Regions from separate parts of the Leeuwenhoekiella sp. H156 genome, predicted to be linked through region 3. Evidence: riboswitches for the same ligand, from Rfam matches in the RefSeq annotation. Region 3 holds a riboswitch; each other region holds the start of a gene.
The links. A riboswitch is a leader RNA that binds a small molecule or an ion and turns the genes downstream of it on or off. The one in region 3 is predicted to bind S-adenosylmethionine.
Positions count from the first base shown of each region.

Region 1: another riboswitch for S-adenosylmethionine. It lies ahead of ACSSS3_RS05030 (homocysteine S-methyltransferase family protein); the one in region 3 lies ahead of ACSSS3_RS16905 (Na+/H+ antiporter NhaC family protein).
Region 2: another riboswitch for S-adenosylmethionine. It lies ahead of ACSSS3_RS05110 (O-acetylhomoserine aminocarboxypropyltransferase/cysteine synthase family protein); the one in region 3 lies ahead of ACSSS3_RS16905 (Na+/H+ antiporter NhaC family protein).

Region 1 covers NZ_CP197499.1:1,190,542-1,200,895, reverse strand. The annotation lists gene ACSSS3_RS05070 (sulfate adenylyltransferase subunit 1) at 1-275, shown strand, start outside; gene ACSSS3_RS05065 (nitrite reductase) at 379-2,472, shown strand; gene cobA (uroporphyrinogen-III C-methyltransferase) at 2,465-3,223, shown strand; gene ACSSS3_RS05055 (precorrin-2 dehydrogenase/sirohydrochlorin ferrochelatase family protein) at 3,225-3,809, shown strand; gene ACSSS3_RS05050 (NAD(P)/FAD-dependent oxidoreductase) at 3,848-4,903, shown strand; gene ACSSS3_RS05045 (response regulator) at 4,900-5,280, opposite strand; gene ACSSS3_RS05040 (hypothetical protein) at 5,273-6,142, opposite strand; gene ACSSS3_RS05035 (carboxymuconolactone decarboxylase family protein) at 6,158-6,742, opposite strand; SAM riboswitch class I at 6,991-7,092, shown strand; gene ACSSS3_RS05030 (homocysteine S-methyltransferase family protein) at 7,214-8,236, shown strand; gene ACSSS3_RS05025 (vitamin B12 dependent-methionine synthase activation domain-containing protein) at 8,246-10,354, shown strand, end outside.
Region 2 covers NZ_CP197499.1:1,207,434-1,217,787, forward strand. The annotation lists gene thrA (bifunctional aspartate kinase/homoserine dehydrogenase I) at 1-2,408, opposite strand, end outside; gene ACSSS3_RS05110 (O-acetylhomoserine aminocarboxypropyltransferase/cysteine synthase family protein) at 2,523-3,815, opposite strand; SAM riboswitch class I at 3,937-4,044, opposite strand; gene metK (methionine adenosyltransferase) at 4,408-5,664, shown strand; gene ACSSS3_RS05120 (2-hydroxyacid dehydrogenase) at 5,809-6,735, shown strand; gene ACSSS3_RS05125 (DUF433 domain-containing protein) at 6,797-7,468, shown strand; gene ACSSS3_RS05130 (hypothetical protein) at 7,468-7,860, shown strand; gene ACSSS3_RS05135 (carboxypeptidase regulatory-like domain-containing protein) at 7,954-10,354, opposite strand, start outside.
Region 3 covers NZ_CP197499.1:3,975,271-3,985,624, forward strand. The annotation lists gene ACSSS3_RS16885 (ORC-CDC6 family AAA ATPase) at 1,160-4,816, opposite strand; gene ACSSS3_RS16890 (hypothetical protein) at 4,820-6,028, opposite strand; gene ACSSS3_RS16895 (DNA cytosine methyltransferase) at 6,025-7,056, opposite strand; gene ACSSS3_RS16900 (nucleoside deaminase) at 7,301-7,774, opposite strand; SAM-I-IV-variant riboswitch at 8,002-8,099, shown strand; gene ACSSS3_RS16905 (Na+/H+ antiporter NhaC family protein) at 8,145-9,461, shown strand; gene ACSSS3_RS16910 (DUF6642 family protein) at 9,991-10,354, opposite strand, start outside.

The DNA.
Region 1 (10,354 bases), 1.6 Mb from region 3:
GTAAAGCGCTGGTTCCGGGAGCGAAATATGAGATTCAACACAATACCAACCGCATTCTTGCTAAAATTGACAGCGTAGAAAGTGTTATCGCTACAGATTATTCAGGTGAAGACAGCTCTAAGAATCAGTTGACGTTGAATGAAATAGGCAAGGTGAATTTTAAACTGAGTAAAAATCTTTTTTACGATACCTATGCCGAAAATAAGGCAGGCGGTTCATTTATATTAATTGACCTGCAAAGCAACACCACAGCCGGCGTTGGTTTTATAGGCTAACATTTAAAATTAGGAGTATTGCCAATTACTTTGGATACTCTTTTTAAATAATCCTATTATTTCTATAGGATTAAAATAATTAAGAATTAAAAAATAATAAGCTATGCAAAGCTTTAGAACAGAAATAGAAAACCCCGTTGTAGAACGCGATATTATTGAACTTGAAAGAAAAATCAAGCTCTTTAAAGACGGAAAGATTGATGAGGAGCGCTTTAGAAGCCTGCGTTTAGCACGCGGTGTTTACGGTCAGCGTCAGGAAGGGGTACAAATGGTGCGCATCAAATTGCCTTACGGTAAAGTGACCAGCGATCAGCTGTTGCGTATAGCTGATGTTTCTGATGAATATTCCAAAGGACGTTTACACATCACCACCCGTCAGGATATTCAGATTCACTATGTGAGTCTCGACCGCACTCCTGAGCTTTGGGCCGAATTGGAAAAAAATGATGTGACCCTTCGCGAGGCCTGTGGTAACACGGTGCGTAACGTAACTGCGAGTGCAGATAGCGGGATCAACCCTGATGAGGCTTTTGACGCAACACCGTATGCACACGCTACCTTTCAGTTTTTTCTGCGAAATCCGGTTTGTCAGGAAATGGGCCGAAAGTTTAAAATGTCGTTTTCATCAACCGATGATGACTCGGCTTTGGCATTCATTCACGATTTGGGCTTTATCCCAAAAATCAAAGATGGCGAACGCGGCTTTAAAGTAATGCTGGGCGGCGGCCTGGGTTCGCAGCCACGCCACGCAGATGTGTTAACCGAATTTTTACCGGTGAATCAGCTTATCCCAACTATAGAAGGGGTGCTGCGGGTGTTTGACCGTCATGGGGAACGCTCCAGACGTTTAAAAGCGCGTATGAAATTCCTCATCAAAGATTTGGGGCAGGAAGGCTTTATGCAATTGGTGGAAGAAGAGCGAAAAGCATTAGCTTATAAAACGTATGAAATTGATACTGCAGCTTTTGATGGGACGCCAAAAGCTCCGTTGGCCGAAGCTCCACAAGTAGCTATTGAAGATACCAAAGCTTACGAAGCCTGGAAAGCGACCAATGTGTTTAAGCAAAAACAGGAAGGTCTTGTGGCTATTGGGATTCGTGTAAAACTGGGAGACTTTTATACCAAAGAAGCACGCGCTTTGGCGGGTTTGATTAAGAAATATGGTGGGGATGAGATGCGTCTTACCCTGCGTCAAAATATACTGTTAAGACATATACCGGAAGGGGCATTGCCTTTCTTTTACTCACAACTAGCCAACCTCGGCTTTGCCCGCCCGGGATATGAAACCACTACAGACATAACTGCGTGTCCCGGTACCGATACGTGTAACTTAGGGATTGCAAGTAGTACCGGTATCGCAGTTAAACTGGAAGAAGTGCTTGAGGCCGAATATCCCGAGTACTTAAACAATAAAGGCATTACCATTAAAATTAGTGGGTGTATGAACGCCTGCGGTCAGCACAATATGGCGCACATAGGCTTTCAGGGAATGTCTGTGCGTACACCGGAGAAACTGGTTGCTCCTGCACTGCAGGTGCTTTTAGGCGGTGGCGTTTTGGGTAATGGCGAAGGTCGTTTTGCAGACAAAGTGATCAAAATCCCCAGTAAGAGAGGTCCCGAGGCTTTGCGCGCGATTTTAGACGATTTCAAAGCAAACGCCGGTGATCTTGACTTTTTGAGTTATTACGACGAAAAAGGGCAACGGTATTTTTACGATTTCCTAAAACCACTTTCAGATACCGATAATCTGGTGGAGTCTGACTTTGTAGATTGGGGTAATGATGAAAAATACATTCAGGAAGTGGGTGTTGGAGAGTGTGCCGGAGTCGTGATTGATTTGGTTCAAACGCTTTTACTGGAAGCCAAAGACAAACTGGGCAGTGCCATCGAAGCTTTTGAAGAGCAAAAATGGGCAGACAGTATTTACCACACCTATGCGGGGCTGGTAAATGGAGCTAAAGCCATCTTGCTTTCTGAAGACGTAAAAACAAATACCCAGGCCAATATTATCGAGGAGTTTGACAATACCTTTGGTGAAAATGACACGCTTCTTGGAGAAACTTCGTTTGCAGATTTGGTTTACCAAATACAAAAAAACGAACCTACCCGCGAGTTTGCCGAAGCCTATTTAGCCGACGCAAACGCATTTTTTAACCGCGTTGATACCTTCCGCAAAAACCAGCTTGCCAATGTTTAAGAATCCAAAATTAACCGTAGTAGGAGCAGGACCCGGTGATGCAGATTTATTCACTCTAAAAGGCATCAAAGCCTTGCAAAGTGCCGATGTGGTTTTGTATGATGCGCTGGTAAATCCGGAGTTGTTAGAATATGCCGCTGATGCCGAACTCATTTTTGTGGGAAAGCGTAAAGGTTGTTATGCCTATCAGCAGGAGCAAATCAACGATCTTATTATCTCACGCGCTAAAAGTCATGGTCACGTGGTACGTTTAAAAGGCGGAGATCCGTTTATTTTTGGGCGCGGTGCAGAAGAGATGGAAATCGCAGCCGAAGCAGGAATTGAGGTTGCAGTTGTTCCGGGAATTTCTTCATCACTCGCGGTACCGGCTTACCAGAATATTCCGCTGACCAAAAGAGGCAGTTCAGAAAGTTTTTGGGTAATTACGGGTACCACCCGGGCGCATAAACTTTCAGAAGATGTAAAACTCGCAGCGCAATCTTCGGCTACCGTCGTGATTTTAATGGGGATGAGCAAGCTTGCTGAGATTACGGCATGCTTTCGCGAAAGCGGAAAAAACGACCTGCCTGTTGCCATTATTCAAAACGGAACAACGCCCGAAGAACGCATTGGGGTAGGCACCATAGACAGTATCGAAGAAGTTGTACAAGAGTTAAAGCTTACTAACCCATCAATTATCGTTATTGGTGAGGTGGTGCGCCATCGCGAGCAATTGCTTAACTTGCAAAATAAAATGGCATACGCTTCCTAAAATGTCGCAAGAAACCAATACACTTTATCCGGTTTTTCTCAAAGTTCGCAATCTGCAGGTGCTTATTGTGGGTGGCGGAAATGTTGCGCTTGAAAAACTCACGTTTTTGACCAAGTCGAGTCCGGACGCGGTGGTAGAGATGGTGGCTCCTTTTTTTAGAGCGGAAACTTTGGAGCGCGCGAAACAATACAACGTAAAAATCACCAAAAGGAAGTTTAGAAAGTCGATGTTGAAGAAGCGTCACATTGTGATTGCAACCACAGACAGCCCAAAAGTAAACAAGCGCGTTTATGAGCTGGCGCGAAAGCGTTTTTTGCTCTGCAATATTGCCGATGTGCCCGAACTTTGTGATTTTTATATGGGCGGAATTGTGACCAAAGGAAATGTCAAGATTGCGATCTCGACTAACGGAAAGTCACCCACTACCGCAAAACGCCTGCGGCAGTTTTTTGAAGAAGTAATACCGGATAATATTGACGATCTGGTACAAAATTTAAATGAATACCGAAAAACCATAAAAGGGGATTTTGAAGAGAAAGTAGAAACCCTGAATGAGTTTACTAAAGGATTGATCAAGAAGAATTAAGAGTAGAATGAGGAGCTAAGGCTCAAAGAACAGAACAGATGATAAAGACAGATATTTTAATTATTGGAGCAGGCCCTACCGGGTTATTCACCGTTTTTGAAGCAGGATTGTTAAAGCTGAAATGTCACATTATTGATGCGCTGGCGCAGCCCGGTGGTCAGTTGGCTGAGATTTATCCAAAGAAGCCTATTTATGATATTCCCGGTTTTCCTGAAGTGATGGCGGGCGAACTCGTAGACAATTTACTCGAGCAGGGCAAGCAATTTCAACCCGGTTTTACATTGGGTGAACGTGCAGAGACTATCGAAAAACAGGAAGACGGTAGTTTTATTGTAACCACCAATAAAGGTACACAGCATCACGCACCTGTGGTGGCAATTGCCGGTGGTTTGGGAAGTTTTGAGCCGCGCAAGCCGCTTATACCAAATATTCACCAGTTTGAAGACAAGGGTGTCGCCTATATGATTAAAGATCCTGAAGTGTATCGCGGTAAAAAAGTGGTCATTGCAGGTGGTGGTGATTCAGCATTGGACTGGAGTATTTTCCTTGCCGATGTGGCTGATGAAGTTACACTCATTCACCGTAGAAATGAATTTAGAGGTGCACTCGATTCTGTTGAAAAAGTACGTGAATTGAAAATGCTTGGCAAAATTAATCTCGTAACTCCTGCAGAAGTTGTAGGTCTCGCAGGAGCAGATGAGTTGGAGCAGGTAGTTATAGAACACGCCGATAAATCACAAAGCACACTGGAGGCTGATGCATTTATTCCTTTATTTGGGCTTTCGCCTAAATTAGGTCCTATCGCAGATTGGGGTCTTGAGATCGAAAAGAATGCGATCAAAGTTGATAACGCTTTAGATTACCAGACTAATATCCCCGGTGTATTTGCAATAGGTGATGTAAACACCTATCCCGGAAAATTAAAACTTATTTTATGTGGTTTCCACGAGGCCACGATGATGTGCCAGTCTGCATATCAAATCATCAATCCCGGTAAGCGCTATGTGATGAAATATACCACAGTGAGCGGTATAGATGGTTTTGACGGTACGCGTAAAGAAGCCGAAAAAGCGGTAGTGCAGGCTATAGACTAGCAGGCAGGGCGCAATTTATTTTTGAGGTCCAGAATGATATTCTTGTTGAGCGGTTTTATTAAAAAATCAATCACCTGATTATAATTCTGGGCTTTTTCTTTGTCCAGATCGCTTGTGCTTGAAGTTACAATTACAACCCGGGTCTGGTCATCTTTTTCTTTTAGTGCGTCTAAAAAGCTCCATCCGTTAATATCGGGCATATTCAAATCCAGAAAGATCAGGTCTGGTTTTTCCTTCTCCAGTTCAGAAAGAGCTGTACGCGGCAGGGTATAATCAATGATACTTTCGGCAAAATCAGTGACTTCGATAAGTTTTTTGTTGATGAAATTGGCCATTTTTTGATCATCAACCAGCATTATTTTAAGCAGCTTAGTCATACCCATTTTCAATTAAATTAGCATTTGAGGCAGTTTGTTCGCTCTGGCTAACCACTCTTCTAAAAATAAGGTCCAGTTCAAGAGCAGACTCTTTAAGTTTGGGAAGAATACTTTTTCGTAGATCTTCGTCGGTATAAAGTTCAGAGATTTCCAGAAAGCCCAGAATTCGGGTTAGAGGTTCTCTTAGATCGTGAGCATTAAGTTTTGAGAGTTCGAGAAGTTTCTTGTTTTTAAAATGCAATTCTTCCGTTCTGCGGAAAATAATATTTTGTTGATTGTTATTGATGCGCTCAATTTCGGTATTCTTGAGTTCTATTTCTGTAATTGCTTCTTTCAGCCTTAAGTTTTTGGTTTTTAATTGCTGACTCAGATAGATTTGAAAATACCTCGAGGTGATGTTATCAACCAGCAGATTGAGGATTTCCATATCACTGTGGTTAAAGCTTTCGGTATCATCTGAAATTAAGGAAAAGCAAATTTCCCGTTCGCCTGATGTCGTATGCCAGCCCCATAATTTTGGCTTATTCCAGTTTTCATAAAGAGCTGTAGCGTGACCTGGTAAATCGGTTGTGTTAAGCGCTCTCAAAAGAGGAATTTTTACTTTAAACAGTTGCTTTTCGTAATCGAGTAATTCATCGCTATCTACGATTTTTGGTTCTTTCGATTTAAGGAATGTAAAACTTACAGCAGTTTCGTTTTTAAAAAGCATAACAATCCTAAGCATCTTGAAATTAAACAAATACTTAAGATGCCTGTTAGCAACAATTCCAAGCTCTTCAACAGATTCTACTTTGCTGAGACTGCCTGATAACTTGGAAAATGCCTCGTAGGTAATGCGATACTTGGCTGAAGATAGATTCACAGGAATGTAAAGGTTTTAAGCCTGGGCTTCCATCAATTCGTTATCGATCTTAATACCGGAAACATCTGCAAGGGTATTCAGCATATTAACCAGATCGGCCTGAGCCATCAATTCCTGAATTTCAGACTCGTCAAAACCTGCATCGCTTAATGCCTTAAAATCTTCATCGTTGATCTGATTAGAGTGCAGAGCTGCCTTGGTCACCACTTTAATAGCAGTTCTAAAGCTTTCAGGAATCATGGGGCTATCCAGGTTTTCGGTCACTTTAAAGTTTGCCGTCTCATTAACCAGATTGCTCATGCTGTCTGCAAAAATCCCGTGAGCTTCGGCACAGTAGGAGCAATTGCGTTTTTTTGAAACGTTGTAAATAATGAGTTGCTTTAAAACGTTAGGCACGTTACCCTGCATTAGGGTAGCTTTTAATTTAGCCCAATTTCCGGCTAGTAAAATGGGATTAGAGCCCTGGCATTTAAACCAGTTTAGTACAAATGGGATTTGTAGCGTGCGTTTTGTGTCATCATAGATTTCTTTTACGGCATCAGAGGCATTCTCATAATCCACAATTGGAAATCTAGATTCCAGATAAGTAGCGTTTTGCATAGATAAATAGTTACGTTTCGTTATAAAAATGGGGACTACAAAATTAACTTAAATAATCAAACACACAACTCTGTAAATCAGATAGTTGATTTTTTAACAAGTATATTTATGCGTTTTTCGTCCGCATATATTGCCATTTGTCTAAAAAAGAGGCAGGTATTTTTTCAATTGTTTAAACATTAATCCCTTAAAATTTGGGTATTCTCCCGTTGTTTTTTAATCTTTGCAGTTCAGTTCATTATTTAATGCAGTTATCAAGAAAGGCAGAGGGATTAGACCCGATGAAGCCTTAGCAACCCTCCTCCCGGAGAAGGTGCTACATTCTACTCATATGTTGAGATAGATAACAAAAAACGAGTTTTACGAACTCCTCTTTTGCCTTCTTAATAACTTAATTTTGCGCTTTGTTTTGAGCAGATTTAACTGTGCTTAAAACCGAGAGGAGAGGCTACAAGCTTATACGAATTGATTATGAGTAAAGACAAATTATATCAGGCTTTAAAAGAGCGAATTTTGGTACTGGACGGCGCCATGGGGACCATGCTGCAGCGTTACAAGTTTACCGAGGAAGATTTCAGGGGAGAACGGTTTAAAGACTGGCCCAGCCCGGTACAGGGTAATAATGATATGTTGAGTATCACCCAACCCGAGGCGATTGCTAATGTACACGCCAGCTATTTTGCCGCAGGCGCAGACATCGTAGAGACCAATACCTTTAGCGGTACCACCATTGCAATGGCAGATTACGGAATGCAGGAGTTTGTGTATGAACTCAACTACGAGTCGGCTAAAATCGCCAGGAGAGTCGCGCAGGAGTTTACCGAAAAGCAACCCGACAAACCCCGTTTTGTTGCCGGTGCTATGGGACCTACCAATAAAACCGCGAGTATGTCACCAGATGTAAATGATCCCGGCTTTAGGGCAATTTCGTTTGACGAATTACGCATAGCCTACAAGCAACAGGCCGAGGCACTGCTAGACGGTGGCGTAGATATTCTTTTGGTTGAGACTATTTTTGATACGCTTAACGCGAAAGCGGCCCTTTTTGCTATCGAAGAGGTAAAAGACGAGCGCGGTATTGAGGTGCCTGTGATGGTAAGTGGCACGATTACCGATGCTTCCGGAAGAACACTTTCCGGTCAAACTGCGGAAGCTTTCCTGATTTCCATAGGCCATATGCCTTTGCTTTCAGTTGGCTTCAACTGTGCTTTGGGTGCAAACCAGCTTACTCCCTATCTCGAAGTGGTTTCATCCAAATCAGACTTTGCGATTTCGGCTTATCCCAACGCCGGTTTACCGAACGCTTTTGGAGAATATGACGAGACCGCAGAAGAAATGGCAGCGCAAATAAAAACCTACCTCGATAAACAGCTTATCAATATCGTAGGCGGCTGTTGCGGTACCACACCAGAACACATCAAGGCAATAGCAGATCTTGTAAAAGACTATAAACCCAGACCATTGCCCGCATTAGAACAAACGGCAGCTTTATAAAAACCAGTTATGAGTACTACTGTACAGGCAGCTAAGCATACTAAAAACTTCAAACCCCTTAAATTAAGCGGACTTGAGCCGCTGGTCATCACTCCCGAAAGCAATTTTGTGAATGTGGGTGAGCGAACCAATGTGGCAGGGTCACGCCGGTTTTTAAGACTTATTAATGAGGAGAAATTTGACGAGGCACTAGCCATTGCCCGCGATCAGGTAGAAGGCGGTGCGCAAATCATTGACGTCAATATGGACGATGGTCTTATTGACGGTAAAAAAGCAATGGTCAACTTCCTAAACCTGATTGCCGCCGAACCCGATATCGCCCGGGTGCCCATTATGATAGACAGTTCTAAATGGGAAATCATCGAGGCGGGTTTACAGGTCGTGCAGGGCAAATGTGTTGTGAATTCCATCAGTTTGAAGGAAGGCGAAGCCGAATTTATTAGCCACGCCAAAAAGATAAAGCGCTACGGTGCTGCCGTGGTCGTTATGGCTTTTGATGAGGTAGGCCAGGCAGACAATTACGAGCGCCGACTTGAAATCACCAAACGCAGTTATGATATACTCGTTAATCAGGTAAAGTTTCCGCCGGAAGACATCATTTTTGACCTGAATATCTTTCCGGTTGCTACCGGGATGGAGGAGCACCGTCGCAATGCTATTGACTTTATTGAAGCCACCCGCTGGGTGAAAGAAAATTTGCCTCACGTGCACGTGAGTGGTGGGGTGAGTAATGTTTCGTTTAGTTTCCGCGGAAATGATACCGTACGCGAAGCGATGCACTCGGTATTTCTCTACCATGCTATAAAGGCCGGGATGAATATCGGGATTGTAAATCCAACGATGCTTGAGGTCTATGACGACATCCCGAAAGATTTGCTGGAGCACGTTGAAGATGTGATTCTGGATCGCAGGGATGACGCAACCGAACGCCTGCTTGATTTTGCCGAAACCGTAAAAGGCAGTGCCAAAGAAAAAACCGTTGACCTTTCGTGGCGTGAAGAACCGCTTCAGGATCGTATTACACGAGCTCTGGTTAAAGGTATTGATACCTATATTTTAGAAGATGTGGAGGAAGCACGGCAGGCTTCAGAAAAGCCATTGCACGTGATTGAAGGACATTTGATGACCGGTATGAATGTGGTAGGCGATCTCTTTGGAGACGGAAAAATGTTCCTGCCTCAGGTGGTTAAATCGGCACGGGTAATGAAAAAGGCTGTGGCCTATTTATTACCGTATATTGAAGAGGAGAAATTGAAAAACGCAGCCCCCCAACCCCCAATGGGGGAGCAATACTGGCGCACGGCAGACCCGGTATTATATGATTTGCTTAAGGAATTTGCTCAAAAAATGCGTTACAACAATCCCACTCCGGCTGAAAAAGTGCTTTGGGATTATTTAAGCAACAAAAAACTACAGGGCTATAAATTTAGAAGGCAGCACATCATAGGCAAATACATTGCAGATTTTGTCTGTCTCAAAGAACGTTTGGTAATAGAAATTGATGGTTTAATTCATCAATTGCCCGAAAATAAGGAGCATGATCAGGTTCGTACAGAGTGGCTTCAGGAACAAGGGTTCAAGGTAATTCGCTTTTCAAATGTTGAGGTTTTAGAAAATACCGAAGCAGTTTTAGAACGCATCGTTGAAAAGATAGTGACCGAAACTCCCCCTCAGGGGGAAAGGGGGGCTGGCTTGGTTCTTATGGCAACCGTTAAAGGCGATGTACACGACATCGGTAAAAACATTGTTAGTGTGGTTTTGGCCTGTAACAACTATGAGATTATAGATATGGGCGTAATGGTGCCGCCTGAGAAGATAATCGCAACTGCCAAAGAGCGCAATGTTGATATCATAGGCCTTAGCGGACTCATAACACCATCATTGGATGAGATGGTTTTTCTGGCGAAAGAAATGAAGCGTCAGGACTTTACCGTGCCTTTACTCATAGGTGGTGCTACCACCAGTAAGGCGCACACGGCTGTAAAAATTGACCCGGAATATCCGGAAGCAGTGGTGCATGTGAATGACGCGTCCAGAGCGGTAACCGTGGTGGGCGATTTGCTCAATCCGGAAACCAGACTGAAGTATAAAGCAGATATCAAACAGGATTATGCCTTG
Region 2 (10,354 bases), 1.7 Mb from region 3:
AGCGCAATGCCTTTGCGCTCCTGAATGCTGGCCGCCGAAGCCACAATCTGGTCGATAAGCGTACCGCCCACCAGACCCTGGCCAAAAATGGCGATGTTTATTTTTTTGGCAATGCCAAAAATCTCGCCGTGCACCACATTAAGGGCTTTGGTCAATTGGGGTTTGCGCACCACCACACTCACGTTTTTGCCCGTTACCGTATTGTTAAACAACAACGGAACAATCCCGTTTTTGATGAGTTCGCTATACGGTTTGTGGAAACTGCTCAGATCCTGCCCAATGATGGAAATCACCGCAACTTCATCAATAATCTCGATGCGGTTAACATCCTGACTTTGAAAATCGGCTTCAAACTCAAAACGCAGCGAAGAAATCGCCAATTGCGCCTGTTTGGCTTCTACCACCAGGCCAATCCCACGTTCTGACGAACCCTGAGCGATGATGCTTACATTCACACCGCTATTCCCCAAGGCTCTAAAAATACGGGCGTCAACCCCTACTTTACCCAGCAGGCCGCGACCTTCCAGATTGATCAGGGCCATCTCGCTAAGAACCGAAAGCGACTTAATCCCCTCCTGCTCGGTTTGCGCAGTAATCAATGTACCGGCATCATCGGCCTTGAAAGTATTGAGAATGCGGAGAGGAATATTCTTTTCAATCAACGGAATAATGGTCTTGGCATGCAACACCGATGTCCCAAAATTCGCAAGTTCATTTGCCTCACTATACGTTAACCGTTCAATCTTCTGCGCATCGGGAACCAAATCGGGGTTAGCCGTGAAAATTCCGTCAACATGGGTGTAGTTTTGCAGTTCGCCCGCATCCAGATAATTGGCCAGTAGCGAAGCTGTGTAATTACTGCCGTTACGACCCAAAGTCGTGGTATGATTGTTTTCATCACTGGCGATAAAACCGGTTACAATATTTACGTTATCGCCGTTGTATTTGGCAAAATGCTTTACCACCTGCTCTTTGGAACGTTTGTCATTGGGCTGGGCATTACCAAAAGCTCCATTGGTAGTAATAAGCTTACGCGAATCGGCAAAATGAGCTTTTACTCCCTGCTTTTGCAGCAGATGCGTAACGGTTTTTACCGAAATCAATTCGCCATAAGACAGAATCTCATCTTTTACTTTTTTGCTGTAATCCCCTAAAAGCGCCACGCCTTCAAACAGGCGCTTGAGTTCTTTAAATTCATCGGAAAGATCTACGTCAAAATCACTTTGCTGATAGCTTTTGAAAGCTTCAAATTGATGCTGAAACTCGAGTCCGGAAGATGCTGCTTCCAGAATGGCTTCCAACTCATCGGTGGCGCCACCCCGTGCCGAAAGTACCACAGCAATGCGCTCGCCAGTATCAACTTTGGTTTTAATAATATTCAAAACCGTGTCAAGGCCGTTTCCGTTTGCAAGGGATTTTCCGCCAAATTTGAGAATTTTCAGCTTTGCGCTATCGGCTCTAAAAACAGGATACAGCAACTGCTCAAGCTGTTCAAATTCGATTAAAAACGCATCGTGCCCATGTACCGAATTGATTTCGCCATAGGTCACATTATTTTTAACCTGCGCCAGCTGCTTGTAGGTCTCGCGGTTTTCAGCAGGCGTAAAAAACAGATCTGAATCTACCCCGATGATGTGAATATTGGCTTCAACCTGACTCAGGATTTCATTAAAACCTTCGCGGCCACGGGTCACGTCTATGGTTTTCAGCAATTGATTCATCAACCTATACGCCGCAAGCTGAAAACGGTCTTTCAACTTATGACCGTGATGATCGAGCCAGCTTTCCACATTAAAGATATTGAGGTCTTCATTGGTGCTGCGCTGAAATTTACTCTTAAACGATTCCGGCGTGCGATAGCAAAGCATTGCGTGCATACGGGCATCGTGTACGGGCTGCGAGGAGTTTTTGAGAATCTGCTCCTGAATCTGGCAGTTGGCAATAAGCCAGTCGGTCGATTTCCAGTCTGACGCCACAGGGATTAAATGTTGGGTAATCGCCGGTTGCTGGGTCACAATTTCCCACGCGATACCGCCTCCCAGCGAGCCGCCAATAATGGCGAAAAGCTCGGTAATCTCAAGAGCCTTAAGGCCTTCTAAAAAAGCCCGCGCGACATCCTGTGCAACAAAATCTTTATAGTTTTCGATTAAAAAGCCGTCATAGCCGTTACCGGGGATATTAAAAGACAGGATGCTGTATTTGCGGGTGTCGATGCATTTATCGTCGCCTATAATTTCATTCCACCAGCCGTCAGGACCGCTTACGTGCGAATTTCCTGTAAGGGCGTGATTTACCAAAATTACCGGCGCCGTGCCCAATTGCTGACCAAAAGTCTCGTAGCTGAGTGGCAAGTCCAGTTGAAAACCGGATAAGGTCTTAAACCCGGGAAGGTTCAGTTTGTGTAACATTTTAGGGAGTCTTATTTTTAAAAAAAGCTTCATTATAGTTGTCAGGCTGAGCTTGTCGAAGCCTCAACTTCGACAGGCTCAGTTTGACACGAACACTAACTTTTAGCTTTATTATTAAGCATTTGCCGTTTTTTTAATCTGTGCAAAAGCTGCTTTTAAATCATTTTTTAAATCTTCAACATCTTCCAGACCTACCGAAAGACGGATCAAATCTTTGGTCACGCCGGTTGCTTCCTGCGCCTCGTCAGGCAATTGCTGATGCGTGGTGCTCGCGGGGTGAATAATTAAGGATTTGGTATCTCCAATATTTGCCAGAAGGGAAAAGATTTGCGTTTTATCGGCTACGGTTTTTGCGCCTTCAAAGCCACTCTTTAGGCCAAAAGTCACGATACCGCTTTGTCCTTTAGGCAGGTATTTTTGAGCCAAATCGTAATACGCACTGCTCTTGAGGCCGGGATAGTTTACCCAGGTTACTTCGGGCTGAGCTTCGAGCCATTCGGCCAGGGCCAAAGCATTCGCGCTGTGTTGCCTGATGCGTATCGTAAGGGTTTCCAAACCCTGAATGATCTGAAACGCGTTAAACGGACTCAATGCTGCACCGTGATCGCGTAAACCTTCAACCCGCACTTTCGCAATAAAAGCCGCAGGTCCTAAAGCCTCGTGGTAGACCAAACCATGATAACCGGCAGAAGGCTCGGTAAACTCCGGAAACTTTCCGCTAGACCAGTCAAAGGTACCGGCATCTATGATAGCACCGCCTAATGAGGTTCCGTTGCCGTTGATGTATTTAGTTAACGAGTGAATCACAATATTCGCCCCGTGTTTGATGGGGTTCAGCAAAGCCGGTGTAGCGACGGTGTTGTCTACAATAAGTGGAACGCGGCTTTCTTTCGCGACAGCGGAAATCGCTTCGAGATCCAGTACATCCAATTTTGGGTTACCCAAAGATTCTACGAAAACCGCACGGGTGTTCTCCTGTACTGCATTTTTAAAACTAGAAGCCTCTGAGGGGTCTACAAAAGTGGTGGTGATCCCAAATCGCGGAAGCGTTACGCTAAGCAAATTGTAGGTCCCGCCATACAAACTGCTGGAGGCCACGATATGATCTCCTGCACGCAGCAAGGTAAGCAGGGCGGTGTTGATCGCCGCCGTACCTGACGCGGTTACCACCGCACCGATACCGCCTTCAAGGGCAGCCAGACGTTGCTCGAGAATATCGTTTGTGGGATTGTTCAAACGGGTGTAAATGTAACCCGGCTGAGAAAGGTTGAATAAACCCGCCGCGTGGTCTGAGTCGTTAAAAACGTAGCTGGTGGTTTGATAAATAGGCACCGCGCGGGTACCGCCGTTAACTGTAGTGTCGTGACCGGCGTGTAGCGCCTGAGTCGAAAATTGGTGCGTACTCATTTTTCTGTTTTTTTGAGTTGAAAATAAATTAAACCCAAAGTCTGCTGCCGGCCTTCGGCATCATTTACAAGAAAAATGTTATTAAGAAATCAATAAAGTCATTTAAAGAAAAATGACTCGTTAGTTATCTATCATCAGCAGCGCTGTTGTAGAATGTAGCACCTTCATCCCGGGGGAAGGGTTGCTAAGGCTTCACAGGGTCTAATCCCTCCGCCTTTCTTGATAACATTTCAGTAAAAGTATGAACTTTGTGAGGTACAAAGATTGCAAAACCTTTTATAGATATGCAAACAAAAGCAGGGAAATTTTAAGAAGCGTAAATTTTTCACAAGATTACACCATGCGTTTTGTAATACTTTCAAAATCCCTACATTTGCCGCTCAAAAGAGGAAAGATTTGACTGATTGCAACCTCTTAAATCAAAACTATTTTGATTTAAAAAAATGCTAAAGGCAGTAACCACACTACCCTACGCGGCATTTGTCAAATCTTTCCCAAACGACTCACAGCAACTTTTACGCGCGCTAAAAACGCGAAAAAGATCTGGTTTCAAAACGTTTAATGTGCCACATTGTGGTTAAAAATTGCTTAGATGGCTTATCTATTTACCTCAGAAAGCGTGTCTGAAGGACACCCCGATAAAATCGCAGATCAAATCAGCGATACCCTACTCGATAACTTTTTAGCTTTTGACCCCGAGTCTAAGGTTGCCTGCGAAACCCTGGTAACCACAGGTCAGGTTGTACTTGCCGGAGAGGTGAAAAGCAATACCTATATCGATGTGCAAAACATCGCACGCGGCGTAATCAATGACATTGGGTACACCAAAGGTGCCTACCAGTTTAGCGGTGACAGCTGCGGTGTGATTTCGCTTATTCACGAGCAATCGCAAGACATCAATCAGGGTGTGGACCGCGCTTCAAAAGAAGAGCAGGGTGCTGGTGATCAGGGGATGATGTTTGGCTATGCCACCAAAGAAACCGAGAATTATATGCCGCTTGCGTTAGATATTTCGCACCGCATTATGATCGAACTGGCTAAGCTGCGCCGCGAGGAAAAAGACATTACCTATTTACGTCCTGACGCCAAAGCTCAGGTGACTATTGAGTATTCTGACGACAATGTGCCGCAAAAGATAGTCGCTATTGTAGTTTCTACCCAGCACGATGAGTTTGATGAGGACGAAAAAATGCTGGCTAAAATCAAAAAAGATATTATCTCGATATTGATTCCACGTGTTAAAGATGCATTGCCTGAAGAGCTTGCAAAACTGTTTAACGACGAGATTATCTACCACATAAACCCAACCGGAAAATTTGTAATTGGAGGTCCGCACGGAGATTCAGGCCTTACCGGACGTAAAATTATCGTAGACACCTACGGCGGAAAAGGTGCGCACGGGGGTGGTGCTTTCAGCGGTAAAGACCCCAGTAAAGTAGACCGTTCTGCAGCATACGCGGCGCGTCATATCGCTAAAAACCTGGTTGCAGCCGGTGTTGCTGATGAAGTTTTGGTACAGGTTTCGTACGCCATTGGTGTGGTTGAGCCTACTTCAATCTTTGTAGACACCTACGGTTCTAAAAACGTATCGCTTAGCAATGGTGAAATCGCTGCAAAAGTGCGTGAGTTATTTGATATGCGCCCAGCTGCAATTGAAGAACGTCTTAAACTGCGTAACCCTATCTACCGCGAGACTGCCGCTTACGGCCATATGGGGAAAGATCCGCAAATCCTAACCAAAGTGTTTGAAAGCCCTTACAGCGGTCGTGTAGAAAAAGAAGTGGAATTATTTACCTGGGAAAAACTGGACTATGTAGACCGGGTTAAAGAAGCCTTTGGGATAGTTTAGAAACATCCATCCCCAACCCTTCCTTCAAAGGAAGGGAGCTCGAATTTAAAAAGCCTCCCCTTGGAAGGGGAGGTTGGAGGGGATGTTCCACTTAAAAATACGATTGAGAACTTTTTTCTAAATTGTACCTAAACATCTCCATATATGGCTCTGCTACTTATTCGCAACAACAAAGATTACGAGGCGTGGATTGACGCCCTTCACGAAGCTGATCCTTCACTTGAAGTCCTAACTCCCGAAACGGTAAAAGACCCTAATTCGGTTACGATGGCGGTTACCTGGAAAGCCCCAAACGGCAGCTTTGAGCCCTATCCCAATCTTAAAGTCATCGGTTCTATGGGTGCGGGGGTTGATCATTTGTTCAACGATCCCTCCTTGCCTAAAGATGTCACCCTGACGCGTGTGGTAGATGAAAAGCTTGCCAGCGATATGGAGGAATTTGTGCTGACTTTATGCCTGAGCCATATTAAAAATCTGCCTTTGTACCGCAACCTGCAGGATCAAACCCAATGGAAGCCCACCCAGTATAAGCGTGTACCAGATGTACAGGTTGGTATTCTCGGTTTTGGAACCCTGGGGCAGGCGGTAGGACAGGCGCTTCAGCAAACCGGTTTTCAGGTAAGTGGCTGGTCGCATTCGCGAAAAGAAATCGAAGGCATCAAAAGCTATACCCAGGATGAGCTGGATGATTTTTTAGCGCAAGCTGAAATTCTAGTGTGCTTACTCCCGCTGACTGAAGAAACGGAAGGTATTTTAAACGCCTCCCTGTTCAGCAAACTCCCTAAAGGTGCCTACCTCATCAACGTTGCCCGCGGCGGACATCTGGTTGATGCAGATTTGATTGAAGCCTTAGATAAAGACCACTTAAGCGGTGCCGCTTTGGATGTATTTCATACAGAACCCCTGCCCGAAGATCATCCATTCTGGAACCGAAAAGACATACTGATCACTCCGCACGTTGCCAGTATGAGCAACGCCGCTTCGGTCGCACCGCAAATTGCAGAGAATTACCGAAGGATGGAAAAAGGCGAAGAATTAAAGAACACGGTTTCGCAGAAAAAGGGGTATTAACGAATATTTGTATACTCTTTAAGTATTGGTTTTTCTAGACATTTAAACTACTTTTACTACTATGTCTGAAACTCAAGAAATTATAGATATCGGAAACGGCTTTTACACTATTAGTGATATAGCCGGCATTCTAAGCATTCCAAGAACCAAAGTGAGTTACTTGGTTAGAAAGTATTGGAATGGCAAAATCAAAAATTATAGAAATCATAATTTTATCTATGACATAGATGGGGCTCTTTCGGTTAATTTTCAGACATTAATCGAATTGAAAGTTTTTTACACGCTAAAAGAATTTGGAATATCCTACCAAAAGGTTTTCGAGGTTCATAAATTTTTATCCGAGGAGATTAATACAAATTATCCTTTTGCTCATTCAACTTTGTATGCCTCTGGATCAGATATTTTGTTCGAATACCGTGACAAAACATTGATTAAAGCCGATTCTGCAAAGCAACTCGCTATTAGAGATATTATTGAGCCTTTTTCTCAAAAAATTGAATATAACTCGAAAAAAATTGCAAAAGCATTTTATCCATTGGGTAAAAAACACAATGTAATCGTAGATCCGGTCCATCAATTTGGTGAACCTACAATAAAAGGAACTAATATTCTTACAAGCACAATTTATCAAATGTATAAAGATGGTGATACAATTGATTTAATTTCCGAAATATATCAAATTGATAATTTGAGTATTAAAGATGCAATTGAATTTCACGAAAAGGCTGCATAATGAAGCTTTATTTCGATGAGAATTTCCCCCCTGCTATACCTAAAGCATTAAATTCACTAGAAATTCATGAACCTGAGAATGAAATTTTTTCTACATCTTCAGAATTTAAAACTGGAATAAAAGATCAACTTCTAATAAAGAAAATAGGAGACAACAAAGGCATTTGGATTACGTTCGATCGTAAGGCGTTAAAAGCTCACTATAAGGTTTTAAAACGTTACAAAGTTTCCGTCTTTGCTTTTGAGTTTGGCAGCCATAAATATTGGGAAAAAATATATTTAGTTTTAAAGCACTGGAAAAAAATTAAAGTAATTCTAAGTGAAAGAAAAGATGATTCATTTTATATGTACCGCATTACAAAAACTAAAATTGTGGAGGTAAAGCAAAACTGACAACTTGAATAAAGCCTATTCTCCTAAAATCAAAAACCCGGGAACTTCAATTGAGTCTCCGGGTTTTCTTCTTAACGCTACTAAAATTGCTTTCTATAAGTTGTATCGCACCGAGAGCATTACGATGCGGGGCATCACAAAATACTCGGTTGTGGTGCTGAAATTTTCATTGAAACTATCGTTGTTCAACGAGTCTACATTCAGCAAATTGGTGCCATCCAGACGGAATTCCCATTTGCTTTCGGGTTTTTGATACCGCAACGAGGCTTCAAAAAACGAATATTCGTTTTGTACCGTGTCGTCTTTATCAAAATAGTTGTAATAACTCCAGTCTGCCGTAAAGGTAAAGCCTTTTAAGAATCGTACATCTACATTGGCAAAAGGACGGTCTGTAAAAAAGGTACGATCGCTGTTTCCATTTTGATAGTTGTTGATGCTTCGGTTGTAGCCCAACTCAAAGTTAGGCGCGTTCTTAAAATTGGTCTCCACACTCGCCGTATAATTCTGTGTGAAATTTTGCGACAAAGCCGGTTCATTATTTACAATATTATTGAGTTCGCTATACGAAACGTTTCCGCTTAAATTAGCTTTCCACTTTCTAAAGGTCTTTTGAAAACGCCCGTTTGCACTCAAAACCTCGTCTACAAAATTGCTGTTGATGGGCGACGAAGCCTGGTTGATGCTGTTTATCGCGGTCTGATTCTTAATAGCATCAATACGACGGGTATAACTCACGCCCCCATTCAGGTTTGTAAAGTTGAACATATTGAAGTTGAAATAATTGAGGCTGGCCGTATGAAAAATCGCATTCTCAATATCGCGGTTACCGCGAAACATACGGTTGTAGTTATTAAAAACATAGCCTTCGGCGAAATTGTTGACGTCTGTGTAGTCTGCCGTCATTTGATAATTAAGGCGTAGGCTTTCGCTTTGCTTAAATTCTGCAATTGCAAAAAGATCGGGAAGCAATTTAAACTGATTGTTCCCGGTTTCTCTTCCCAACTGCACCGATGACACATCGTATCTATGCAGCGTAAGACCGGGTGTAATGGTAAAAATTCCGGTTTTAAACTTGTAATGCGCCCCTACAAAAACGTCACTAAATTTAAAGGTCACATCATTATTAAGCGTGTCTCCTACAAAGTTGTTGACGGTTCCGTCCTGTAAAATCTGAAATATGTTAGAATTGAAATCCTGTCTGCTCTGGGTCGTACCTAAAGTGAGGTTGAGATTGCTTTTATCGTTGATGACGTAATAATAATCAATCTTACTGTCCAGCTTACTGGTCTTGATGAGCTTGTCCTGATTGATATCAAAACGCGTTTTGCTTTGAAGCGTGTCTAGCGGAAGAATTGCTGTAAAGGGCTGCTGCGAAACCACTGCATTGTAAAACGGATCTTCATTTTGATACAAATGCTGTACAAAACCGGCAAAAATATTCTTGTCGTCAAGCGTATAATACGCGTTTAAGTTTTGATTTAAACTAAAGGGGTCATTGTCTTTTTGCTCGGTGATCGGGTTGTTTACGATGCCGTCCTCATCGGTGAAAATTGAAAGTGCATCGGTCATTTCAGATTGTTGCGATTTTTTGGCCAAAACATCGTAATCTATTTGCAGCTTATCGTTGGGTTTGTAGATGCTGCTGAATTTTGCCATCGCCAGCTGGTTGCTTTGGTTGCTGGTTTCAGAATTTACCTCCGTTGCTTCGGTGGCGATGTAATTGCGCAGGGAGCGCTGCATAAAATCGGTTGAATTGTCGCTAAACAAGGTAAAACCGCTCAAATCCCAGGCATCTGAAGCCTCGTAACTGAAGTTCGCCGCAGCAAAATTGGTTTCGATCATCTGGGCACGGTTATTTTGGGTAACCAAAAAGCCCAAACCGCTGTCTGAAATATTGAATGAAGTTCCCCCGCGTTGGTTAAAATTGCGGAAACCTCCCGTAAAATTGAAGTAATCCCGAAACGTGAACGGCACGTCACCGGTATTGTTAGTATTCCCAATAATGTTGATGCTGCCTTTAGGGCTGTAGTAAAACAACTTGGCACTGCCCAGATAGCGGGTTTCTCCCCCGTCGCCAATGCCGCCCTGCACTTCGCCAAACCAAAAATTCTTCTTGCCTTCTTTAAGCTTCAGGTTGATCGCCACATTGTTCTGGTCGTTACCCAAACCACGCATCTGGTCAACCTCATTGTAATTTTTCAAAACTTCCACTTTTTTCAAAGCATCAGCCGGAATGTTTTTAACCGCCAGCTTCGAGCTGCCGTCAAAAAAATCCTTTCCTTCGATCATCACTTTAGAAACGGTCTGCCCTTCCACCTGAATCTGCCCGTCTTCGTCTACGGTCACCCCGGGAAGTTTTTTAAGCACGTCGCCCAGTTTCTGCTCGGTTCCGTTGGTAAAACTGTCGGTATTGTAGACGATGGTATCGCCCCGAACCACAACCGGCATTTCGTAAACGATCTCCACGTCATCAAGCTGGTTTGCCGCAGGCATC
Region 3 (10,354 bases):
GAGCTAAAAAGTCTTTAAAATCCCTTCGCTCAAAATTCGCGTATTCGGGACTTAGGTCAGAAAATTTTCAAATACACGATTCTCAGCGATTGCGGGAATTCAAGATTTAAGGTTTAGGATTCAAAGTTATTCTGAAAGTCATTTTGACTGATAAAGAGAAATCACACTAGAAATTCAACATTTAAAGTTTGAAATTCAAAATCTTTTAAATGCATCTTTACGGCAGATGAACTTACGGTCATTTCGAGCTTGTCAGGCTGAGCCTGTCGAAGCCCAGTCGAGAAACTAGCTGAAAATTCCTAAAAAACATCTTTGCTCAAAATTCGCGTATTCGGGACTTAGGTCAGAAAATTTTCAAATACGCGATTCTCAGTGATTACAGAATTCAATGTTTAAAGTTGAAAATTCAAGATTTTCCGAATATCATTTCGAGCGTGTCAGGCTGTCCCTAAATTTCGTGAGTCGAAGCCCAGTCGAGAAATCAAACACGAAATTCAAAATTCAAAGTCATTTCGACTGATAAGGAGAAATCACACCAGCCGGTAAATTATACCGGAATGATGGATGCGATTTCTCAGTCGCTGAAAAAGCTCCTTCGAAATGACTAAAAGAAACCAGATGTATCAGACTGTCCCGAAGCTTCAGATCAGTTGATATTCCGAATGTCATTTCGAGCGTGTCAGGCTGAGCCTGTCGAAGCCCAGTCGAGAAACGAGCTAAAAAGTCTTTAAAATCCCTTTGCTCTTAGGTGAGAAAATTTTCAAATACGCGATTCTCAGCGATTGCAAGAATTCAAGATTTAAGGTTTAAGGTTTAGGATTCAAAGTTATTCTGAAAGTCATTTCGACTGCTAAGGAGAAATCACACCAGCCGGTAAATTTAACAGCAATGACAGATGCGATTTCTCATTCGCTAAAAAAGCTCCTTCGAAATGACAACTAATGGCAATTTGGGGTTTGTAAGGCTAAGCTTAAGCCAAGACGAGAAACAGAGACATAGCATAACCGAGTAGAAGCAAAGTGTACAAATACAGATTTCATTGATTTGAGGGTAGCGGTGTTATGGAGCTATTTGACTTTAGTGTAATTCTATTTTACATAATATAAATTATAGTTCATATATAACTATTCTTTTCTCATAGAAGAACATTATCGTTTTTTTATAATTCAATTTTGAAATAAGTTTTTTGACCAAATCCTGTTGAAAAGGAATCCATATCCCATTTTGCAGGTTTTACATACCAGCAATGAGAGATTTTAAACGCAGCACTGATTGCTGCAGCAGCTATAGTATTACGTTTTGAGCCTGTTAAAGCTATTTCAAAATTAAAGTTTTGATCTATATATAATTGTTGGTAGATTTTTGTTAGATAAAGCAGAGCTCCATTTAAATCATCAGAGCTATATTCATGCAATTCAGTACTAGAATTCGATTTAAATATTACTTCAGATGCTATAGTTGCAAGTTTGCCACGCATGGTATCTCTTTTAGGAGTTACTATTTGTAGTTTATCAAAGCTTCTAAAAGACAGAATTTTAAACAATCTTTCATATTTTGAACTCGAAAATCCAATTAAAACATTTCTTTTCGAATCATCTGAGTCTGAAAATAATAAATCAAAAACCTCATATGGGCCCGATTCGCCTTTCATTACTTGTGATGTTACTAAGTCTAATTTATTAGCATTATCATTTTCTTGAGTTAAGTTATTTAATGCCTTTTTGATTTCTTTATTGAGTGGATAATATTTCTTTGCATAAGTATGAACGACCCATACTTTTTTATTTTTTTTTAGTGTATCTCTTATCGTGTTAAATATAATAGCCTTAGACATTCCAGATACGTCACATAATATATTACCATTATACGATGTGAAGCTTGTTTTTACCTTATCGTACGGTACTATTTCAAAGTCAACACCACTTTTTTGTACAAGATCGATTATTTCATCCCCTTTTCCCTTTTCATCATATTGAACAAATAAAAATTTTGATGTATTTAATTTTAATAAAGATTTAAAGGACTCTAAAGCTCTTTCCTCAAAGCCTAAACCACATATTATTGCATCAAACTGTACTTTTTTAAGTTCTAAAAAATCAATTTCGCTTGCTTTAGGCGACTTACTATTAATAAGTTGTTTTATTTTATCATTCTCGTAGTGATTATCTTCAATATTTTCACCGAAATCTAAAGATACTTGTGAATCTTGTTTTGGTTTTACTAATATTTTTTCTTTTTCTCTAATTTCGATAAGTTCTTCGTCGAAATCTTCTCCCTCATCCACATTTGAACTAGAACCCCCTAAATTTTCCATCAATATTTGCTTCCCATCAGAAGGATTTCTTAGCCATTTTTCAACTTGTTCTCCCGTTAATTCAAACCTATCGCCTTGAGTTAACCCAATTAGCGAGGAGACACCGTAAAGTTTCCTATAATTTAACTTGAATTGCCTTATAGGATTACTGTCGTTTCCTAATGATCTTGGAGCATTTGCTCCACCCGAGTAAACAAAAATACCTGCGTCAAGAAGTTCCCTGACCTTATTATATTGCCATTCTTGGTCACCCGTAGTTATTCTCACATAGACTGAATAATATTGGCGTAATTTCGAATCCCCATTTTTTGAAGATCTTATTAGTAATTCGTGAGAAGCCTCAGCAAAAGCTAATGCGAAATCTTTTTTATCACTACCTCGAGTATTAACCTCATGCAGTCTTATACTGCATAGTTGTAAAAAACATTCATTCTGAAGATTTGAAGGAATTGGAGTTGTTTTTTTGTCAAAATCATAGTGACGAATTATCAAATCATATAAATTAATTATATCACCTATATCTCCTACACAAACTCCTTTTAAAGCGGATAAACCGTGATAAATTTGCTGTCTTAGAGTTTTACTATTTTTTAAACTAACTATTTTTTCAGCAATTTCTTTAAGAGAAACATCTCCTATTAAATCTATGGGATTTTTTTTCGGGTGTTTAATATTACCTTCTGCTCTTCGATTTAAAATATCAATTACAAACTGTTTACCACCTTTATTACGAATTTTATCATTTACAGCACCACCTAAATCAAAAGTTTCAAAATCCCTTCCTTTCTTAGCTCTTTCAACGATACCTGGCGAAAAGAGTCCAAATTTTATTGATTGAATCTCACTAGTTATTTTAAAAGCACAGTCCTCACTTTGAAAAATTAAAGACGAGAGAAGACTCTTAATATTTTCTTCATTTAAATATCTAGTTGAGACATCATCTAAAAGATATAAAATGTGAGTGTTGGCCCAAATATTTGAACATTTGCGAATAGCTTGAGCAAGTGCAGGAAATGAATTTGCTGGATTGACCTTCACAATATATTTATCTTCACCTCTATTAAGAGAGTATAGCATACTTAAAAGTCGTTGCTCAAGTTGCTGTTCGCTATATATGCCATCTAATAAGTCGACAGTTGATAAATGTTCTTTATAAATAGTTGTCAAATCGGTGTAAAAATCACTCTTGACGGAATCGTAAGAAATAGATTTTAAGTGTCGTAATGCCTTAATAACTTCAATCCCATACCTAATAAAAAGTTTAGAAAATGGATTTTGGATTTTGTTTTCTGGTGCCGGACCCGCTTCCCCCAACAATTTGTTGCACGAAACATAAATACCAACATATCCTTCATTTTTAAAGGATTTGAGTTGATCAGTCACATTAGGTAAAGAAGCTTTTGTTGAGGCTGCTCTAGCGTGAAATTGCAAAGCCCTTAGCATCATTGTTTTTCCACAGCCCCTCATGCCAGTTATAACAAGTGGACCCTTTCCAGAAATTTTAGATAACCATTGATCATTTGGGTCCACTAATAGCGATGGGACATACCAAGGATCTAATGTCTGAGCATTATAGGTATCATTAAAGTTTAGTAATCTTAAAGGCTCTTCCCAAGGAAAAGTTTGTTGTCTATAACAACTTTTTATGTCATCAATTACTTCATCAAAATTAGGTGATCTGACGAATTCAGCCGCAGGGAATAAAAGCCTAGCTCTATCTTCTAATAATGAAGCCAAACGAAAATCTTGATCCGACACTTCATCTGGGCGTTTCAACAGTTTTTCGCTTAAAATTACAAGATAGTTGGCAACCCAATGTACATCCCCTTGTCTATCTGGTGAATCTCCAGCTTTGTTAATTGAGGTGAGAGAGCCAATATCAATAGCGACAATTCTAATTTGATTATCAATCTCATCAGCCCGCCGGTTTTGGACAGGTAATTTTTCAATTAATAAGTTTTCAGGATGAAGATCATTATGATTTTTTTTCTTTTGTCTCAAAACATCTAATATCCTAAATAAGTCAATAGCTATTTGTGCCACATTTGTAGCACTTAATTGTTCTTCGCCCTCTAAAACTTCTTTCAAAACTTGTCCAGAGATGTAATCCAACACTTGGTAATGACAATCAACTTTCTGTCCGTTACTAAATTTGATTAAATCACTACCCATTGCAGTAATACCAACAATATGTTGACTGCCCCTTGCTAATTGAGCATGATCTCTACATTCTTGTTGAAAATCTTTATTATGAAGTTCATAAATACTTTTAGGTATTATTTTTATTACAAATTCGGTATCTAGTAATTCATTTTTTACAACATATGTAGCGCCATAAAATCCTCTACTTAGCGGTTTTATTACTTTATAACTATCTATAAACTCTGGAAAAAAATCTAAAGGAAAACCATATTTTTGTCCACAAGTTGGGCAAATACCATCAAGTTTTCTCGTATTATCGTGTCCAATTTCAGGACAATTGAAACATCCTAGTTTTGCCATTTTTTATCTTATTACTTGGTATTCAAATTGGTGGTCTTTTGTTTCTTTATATATCAAACAACTCAAAAGACCATTTCTGAATTTCACGAAGTCCTCTGAATAATTAAATCTAAATGTTAATACAGCTTCTCCCTTTTCAACCAGTTCATTATCATTTTTAATAAATATAACTCCACACGGATCCGAGAATTTGTTTGCGGGCGAATTATATTTATTTTGAAAACCTACAATTAAAAGTTTTAATTGATATAAATCAATCCTTAAATAACCTGTTGATAAAGCGTATATGAAATTGGAATGTTTCTCCTTTATGTCATTACTCTTATTTATGAATCCTTCCCAGGAACCATTTTGAGATAAAATATTTGTTTTAAAATGAGACCTTATTTGTTTTAATTCAATCGAAAAGGTGCTTCTTTTAACATTTGACAACTCTAGAGACATAGAAATACATCTCTGAAAATGATTATATAATAAATCACAAGGTTTTCCATCAAATAGTTCAGCAAGAGCAAGTAAAGATTCTCCGCGACCAATGTATGGTTGTTGTAAGAAATTTAAGTCGCTTATTAGACAGATGGCATTAACCCCTGCTGTTTTTGCAATTTTGATAAATCTATTTGCATTTTCTATTGCTTGATTAAGATTATTTCCAAAATTGCCATTTTTAGAAACCCGGATATCTAATCCAGTTATTTTCAATCCAACAGCAATTTTTTTGGAAAGAATACTTGCAATTACCAAAGCAGGAACTGCAGTAGCATTTAATTTGACTCTATGCCGGAAAAGTTTAGCATCAGCGGGTGTATAGTGTTCATTTGCAATAAAATGGCAATAACCATTTTTTTCTAGGCACTTTAAAAGTTCTGCTTTATTATAGTCAATCTTATAGTTAGGAATTTGATTAAGGATATCTATACCTCCAGCAGGTCTGCCTGGTACTCCCAATTTAGGAACAATAAAGCCAATCTCTCGTAATACTAAAGGACAAATCAGAGTAGAAAGTGATGATGGACCACCAGTTGATGGAATATCCGCAGTGATAATATCATGTGGTAGGACTATCTGATCTCCCGAATTTGCCAATTTATTAGCTAAATAAAGAATATCAGTATCTTCCAACAAATCATTTTGAGCTGAATCAATTAATTGATTCATACTCATTTCACTTAAAGTGGAAGTAAATTCATTTATTAATTCAATATGCTTCATGAATTAAAGATTTTTCCAACATTTTTAGCAAGTAAAGGAGGTACGGCATTTCCTATCATTTTAGCAATAGTTACATTACTTGATGAATAAAATTTATAGTCTATTGGAAAACTTTGTAAAACTGCACCCTCTCTTAATGAAATTGCTCTATCCTGCACTGGATGACCATATCTTCCATTCGAGTAGCTATTGAATCTAGTAGTAATAGTTGGGGCAGGTTTGTCCCAGAACATTCTGCCATAAACATCATAATGACCCTTGTGCGTGTTATAGCATTTCGGCTTTATACCTTGTGGCCAGTCCCTACGATCTCCTCCATCGTGTTTTGTTAATCGAATCCTTTGTAAATTCACTTTACTTAGTCTAGCCGTTGTATGCTGAAAGTCAGTTGTATCAAAATTTCCCGCATCTACTACTGGAAACCTTTCAGAGTTACCAATTGCTTCTCTTACAGTTTTAACATATGATCGATCTTCATTCGGAATGGATATTTTCTTTTTTATCCTGGTAGCCATTAAAACATACCTTCTTCGACTTTGAGGTACACCAAAATATTTTGAATTCAATATGCCATCATCAAAAACATATCCCTCATCAGTTAGAAAGGATTTAAATCGCTCGATGGGGCTTTTTGGGTTTTTATCAAATCCTGGTACATTTTCGATAAATACATAACCTGGTCTGTAAAACTCTACGAATTCTCGAAAATCTTCTAAAAGAAGTCTCGTTTTCTTAGACTTCGACTTATTAGTAGTGATATTAGAATAATACTGACAAGGGCTACAGCCAACAAATATTAGGTTTCTTTGATTTCTTCTAATTTTGAAAAATTTCCCAATTTGCTTTTTATCTAATTTAGAAACATCTGCGTTTAGAAATTTTGCGCTATTGTTAATTTCATAAGTTTCTTTGCAGTTTTTATCTATATCGATGCCACCTAGAACTTCGATTCCAGCTTGTTTAAAACCACATGTAACACCTCCAGCTGAACAAAAAAAGTCAACAGCTTTTAATCTATTTTTTTTCACTACCAACTTTACAGAGTTTTAAAAACGAAAATATGATTTTATTTTTTAAAAGAAGTGATCAGCTTCTCTGACCTATTTAACAATATGATACTAAAATGTTTAAAATACTGAATACCAAACCCCAGCTCTATTCATCCATACTTTTAAATTTTTGAGCAACTCCCCTCTACTCAGCTTTTAATTGATTGAAAAATAATTTATAGTTGAGCTTAAAATGAAAAGCACTTATTCTTCAACATAAATATTAATACTCCACCCTATCCCCTTTTTCCGTCCATTCCTCAAAAGGCTTGATGGCAATCTCGGGAGCCAACTGTTTAAAAGGGATACTGCGCTCGTTGTAGGGTAACTCCAATTCCTTATAGATAAAGGCATCGTCAAAGCCAATGTTTGCCGCATCGGTTTTGGTACTGCCGTAATACACTTTATCGGGGCGTGCCCAGTAGATCGCGCCCAGGCACATCGGGCAGGGTTCGCAGGAGGTATAAATCGTACAGCCGGTAAGCTGAAAGCTATTGAGGTTTTTACAGGCATCGCGTATGGCGGTGACTTCGGCGTGCGCCGTGGGATCATTGGTTGACGTCACTTTATTGTTGCCCTTTCCTATGATTTTTCCGTCCTTCACAATCACGCAGCCAAAGGGTCCGCCCTCGTTGTTTTGCATTCCTTTTAAAGCCGCGTTTACCGCTTCCTGCATAAAGTTTTCGTCTGTCATCATCTCATGTCGTTTGGTGTAAATATAAGGGTTAATCTTATTTTTAGTTTCCAAAGTCCGGTAAACACGCAGTAGTTTATACGCTTTGTGGTTTTATACGCCCTGCTCCATAAAAAGCCCACTTCCCTCCCATCCCCTGTGCGCGCAAACGGGCCGGGGCTTACCTTATCAAAAGATTAACTTTTCAGGATCTTTTAATAGACTTTCCTAAAGTACTTTTGCCGCCTTAAATAAATTATCCAGAATCTCATAAGGGAGATAGCAACCTGCATTAACGAGCAAGGTGCTAAAATAGATAAGCCAATTACCTGGAAACCTTGTTAACACCTCTTTGTAATTCCTGCTATTTCCTGTATTGAGCTAAAAAACAGCTATGGCACAGACTGCGCAGCCTATTCCCAAATTTTCAGCACTATTCCCTTTATTTGTTTTTGTGGGCACTTTTCTGGGTGTGGGCATCTATCAAAATGATTTTTATGCACTTCCTGCTCCCATTGCCGTTATCGCGGGTATTGTAGTCGCGTTTATCCAATTCAGGCAACCCATCAACACCAAAATAGCGAGCCTTTTACAGGGTTGTGGGGATGATAAAATACTCACCATGTGTTTGATTTATCTGCTTGCCGGTGCTTTTGCAGCGATCACCAACGCCACCGGCAGTGTCGATGCCATTGTCAATCTGGGTCTCGATGCTATTGCGATACAGTATATCTACGTGGGGATTTTTGTTATTGCGGGCTTCCTGTCGGTCTCTACGGGGACATCGGTTGGGGCGATTGTTGCCCTGGCTCCTATTGTGGTGGGTTTTGCGGCCAACAGCAGCGCAGACCTGGCGATTCTATGCGGGGCACTTCTGGGCGGAAGTATGTTTGGAGATAATTTATCGGTGATTTCCGATACGACCATTGCGGCTACCCAGTCGCTGGGGACTAAAATGAGTGCTAAATTTCGACAGAATATTAAAATCGCGATACCCGCAGCACTGGGTACGGTTGCTATTTTGGTTTTTCAGGGACTGGATCTTAGCATTGCCGCCGAAACTGCCGTGAATTATGAATATGACGTACTCAAAATAAGCCCTTATATTTTGGTTATAGTACTTTCTATAGCAGGGCTTAATGTGTTTATCACGCTTTTTCTAGGTGTCCTGGCAGCAGCCATTCTGGGTATTGCCTACGGGGACTTTACGCTGTTGGAATCTACCAAAATTGCCTATGAAGGCTTTACCAATATGACCGAAATCTTCCTTTTGTCGTTACTTACCGGAGGTCTTGCGGCATTGGTTTCGCTTAACGGCGGGATTGCTTTTATTCTGGAAAACATTAAAAAGCTGATTAAAAATAAAAAGACGGCAGAGCTGGGCATTGCTACTTTGGTAAGTAGCATCAATATGGCCATTGCAAACAATACGGTCTCGATCATTATCGCCGGACCTATTGCCAAAAGCATCAACGACGAGTACGCATTAGACCCTAAAAAAACAGCTTCTATACTTGATATTTTTGCCTGTATCACGCAGGGATTGTTGCCTTATGGAGCTCAGGTTTTGATGATTCTGAGTTTTTCAAACGGAAATATCGATTATTTAGACCTGATGTCAAACACCTGGTATCTACTCCTGTTGCTCCTCTACACGCTGCTTTTTATCCTGTTTAATCCTATGCGCAAAGCGAAATCTCAAAGTGTTTAATTCGGTTTTTTTTTAACCGGAATTTTACTGATTTTAAAATCACGAAGTGTTTCAGCATTAGATTTTTTGCGTTTAAAAGGTGTTTTCTTGAAACCAGGTGATTTCTGTTTTGGGAGTACAAACACATTAACTTCTATTTGTATTCCTGTTCTTTTGCCTTGATGCCAAAGAACCAACCCGTCTATTGAGGCGGGCAGGAAAATTGAGAAACTTCAACTTCAATTCAAGTTTCTGTTCTTTTGCCTTGATGCCAAAGAACCAAAAGATCAAGGCTGACAAAACTTTATCTAAATTTATCATTCCCTCGCTAAATTTTAGAAACTCGCTTGTATAGATGTACTTAATATCAAAATTCGTGAAGCTCAAACAGTCTAAAATTTTACGCTCACTCATTTCAAATTTTACGATAAATTTTTGTAGGCCGGTACTGACGTAATGATCTACATTCCTCAAAACATATAGTGTTCAATTCTAATGGCAAAATTGAGATTCTAAAATCCGGTTAGTTAGTCCAAAAGCAGGCAAAGCCTTAATAATACATTCTAAAATCCAGGACCTTGCAAGCGGTGTAATGCTTTTGGTGCAGCTCCTCTACCACATTAAAGAGGTCGTCGTCTTCATTAAACAGGTTAAAGAAGACTTTATCCAGATTAGAGCTACTCAGTCCGTCAACGGCGTTTCCATAGCCGGAAACCGCTTTTGCGTTTGTGATATCCAGAAAATACTGCGCTTCTTCCTCGTCGAGATCCAGCACTTTGGCATTTGAAAAATGCAGGATTTTTCCTCTTAATTTTCCTTCAAAAAGCTCTGCTATTTCCTGAAAACTGTAATAGTAGTTATTTAAACAAATACTATTGGCTTCTCCGGTCATTACCAGGTAAATGATTTCGTAT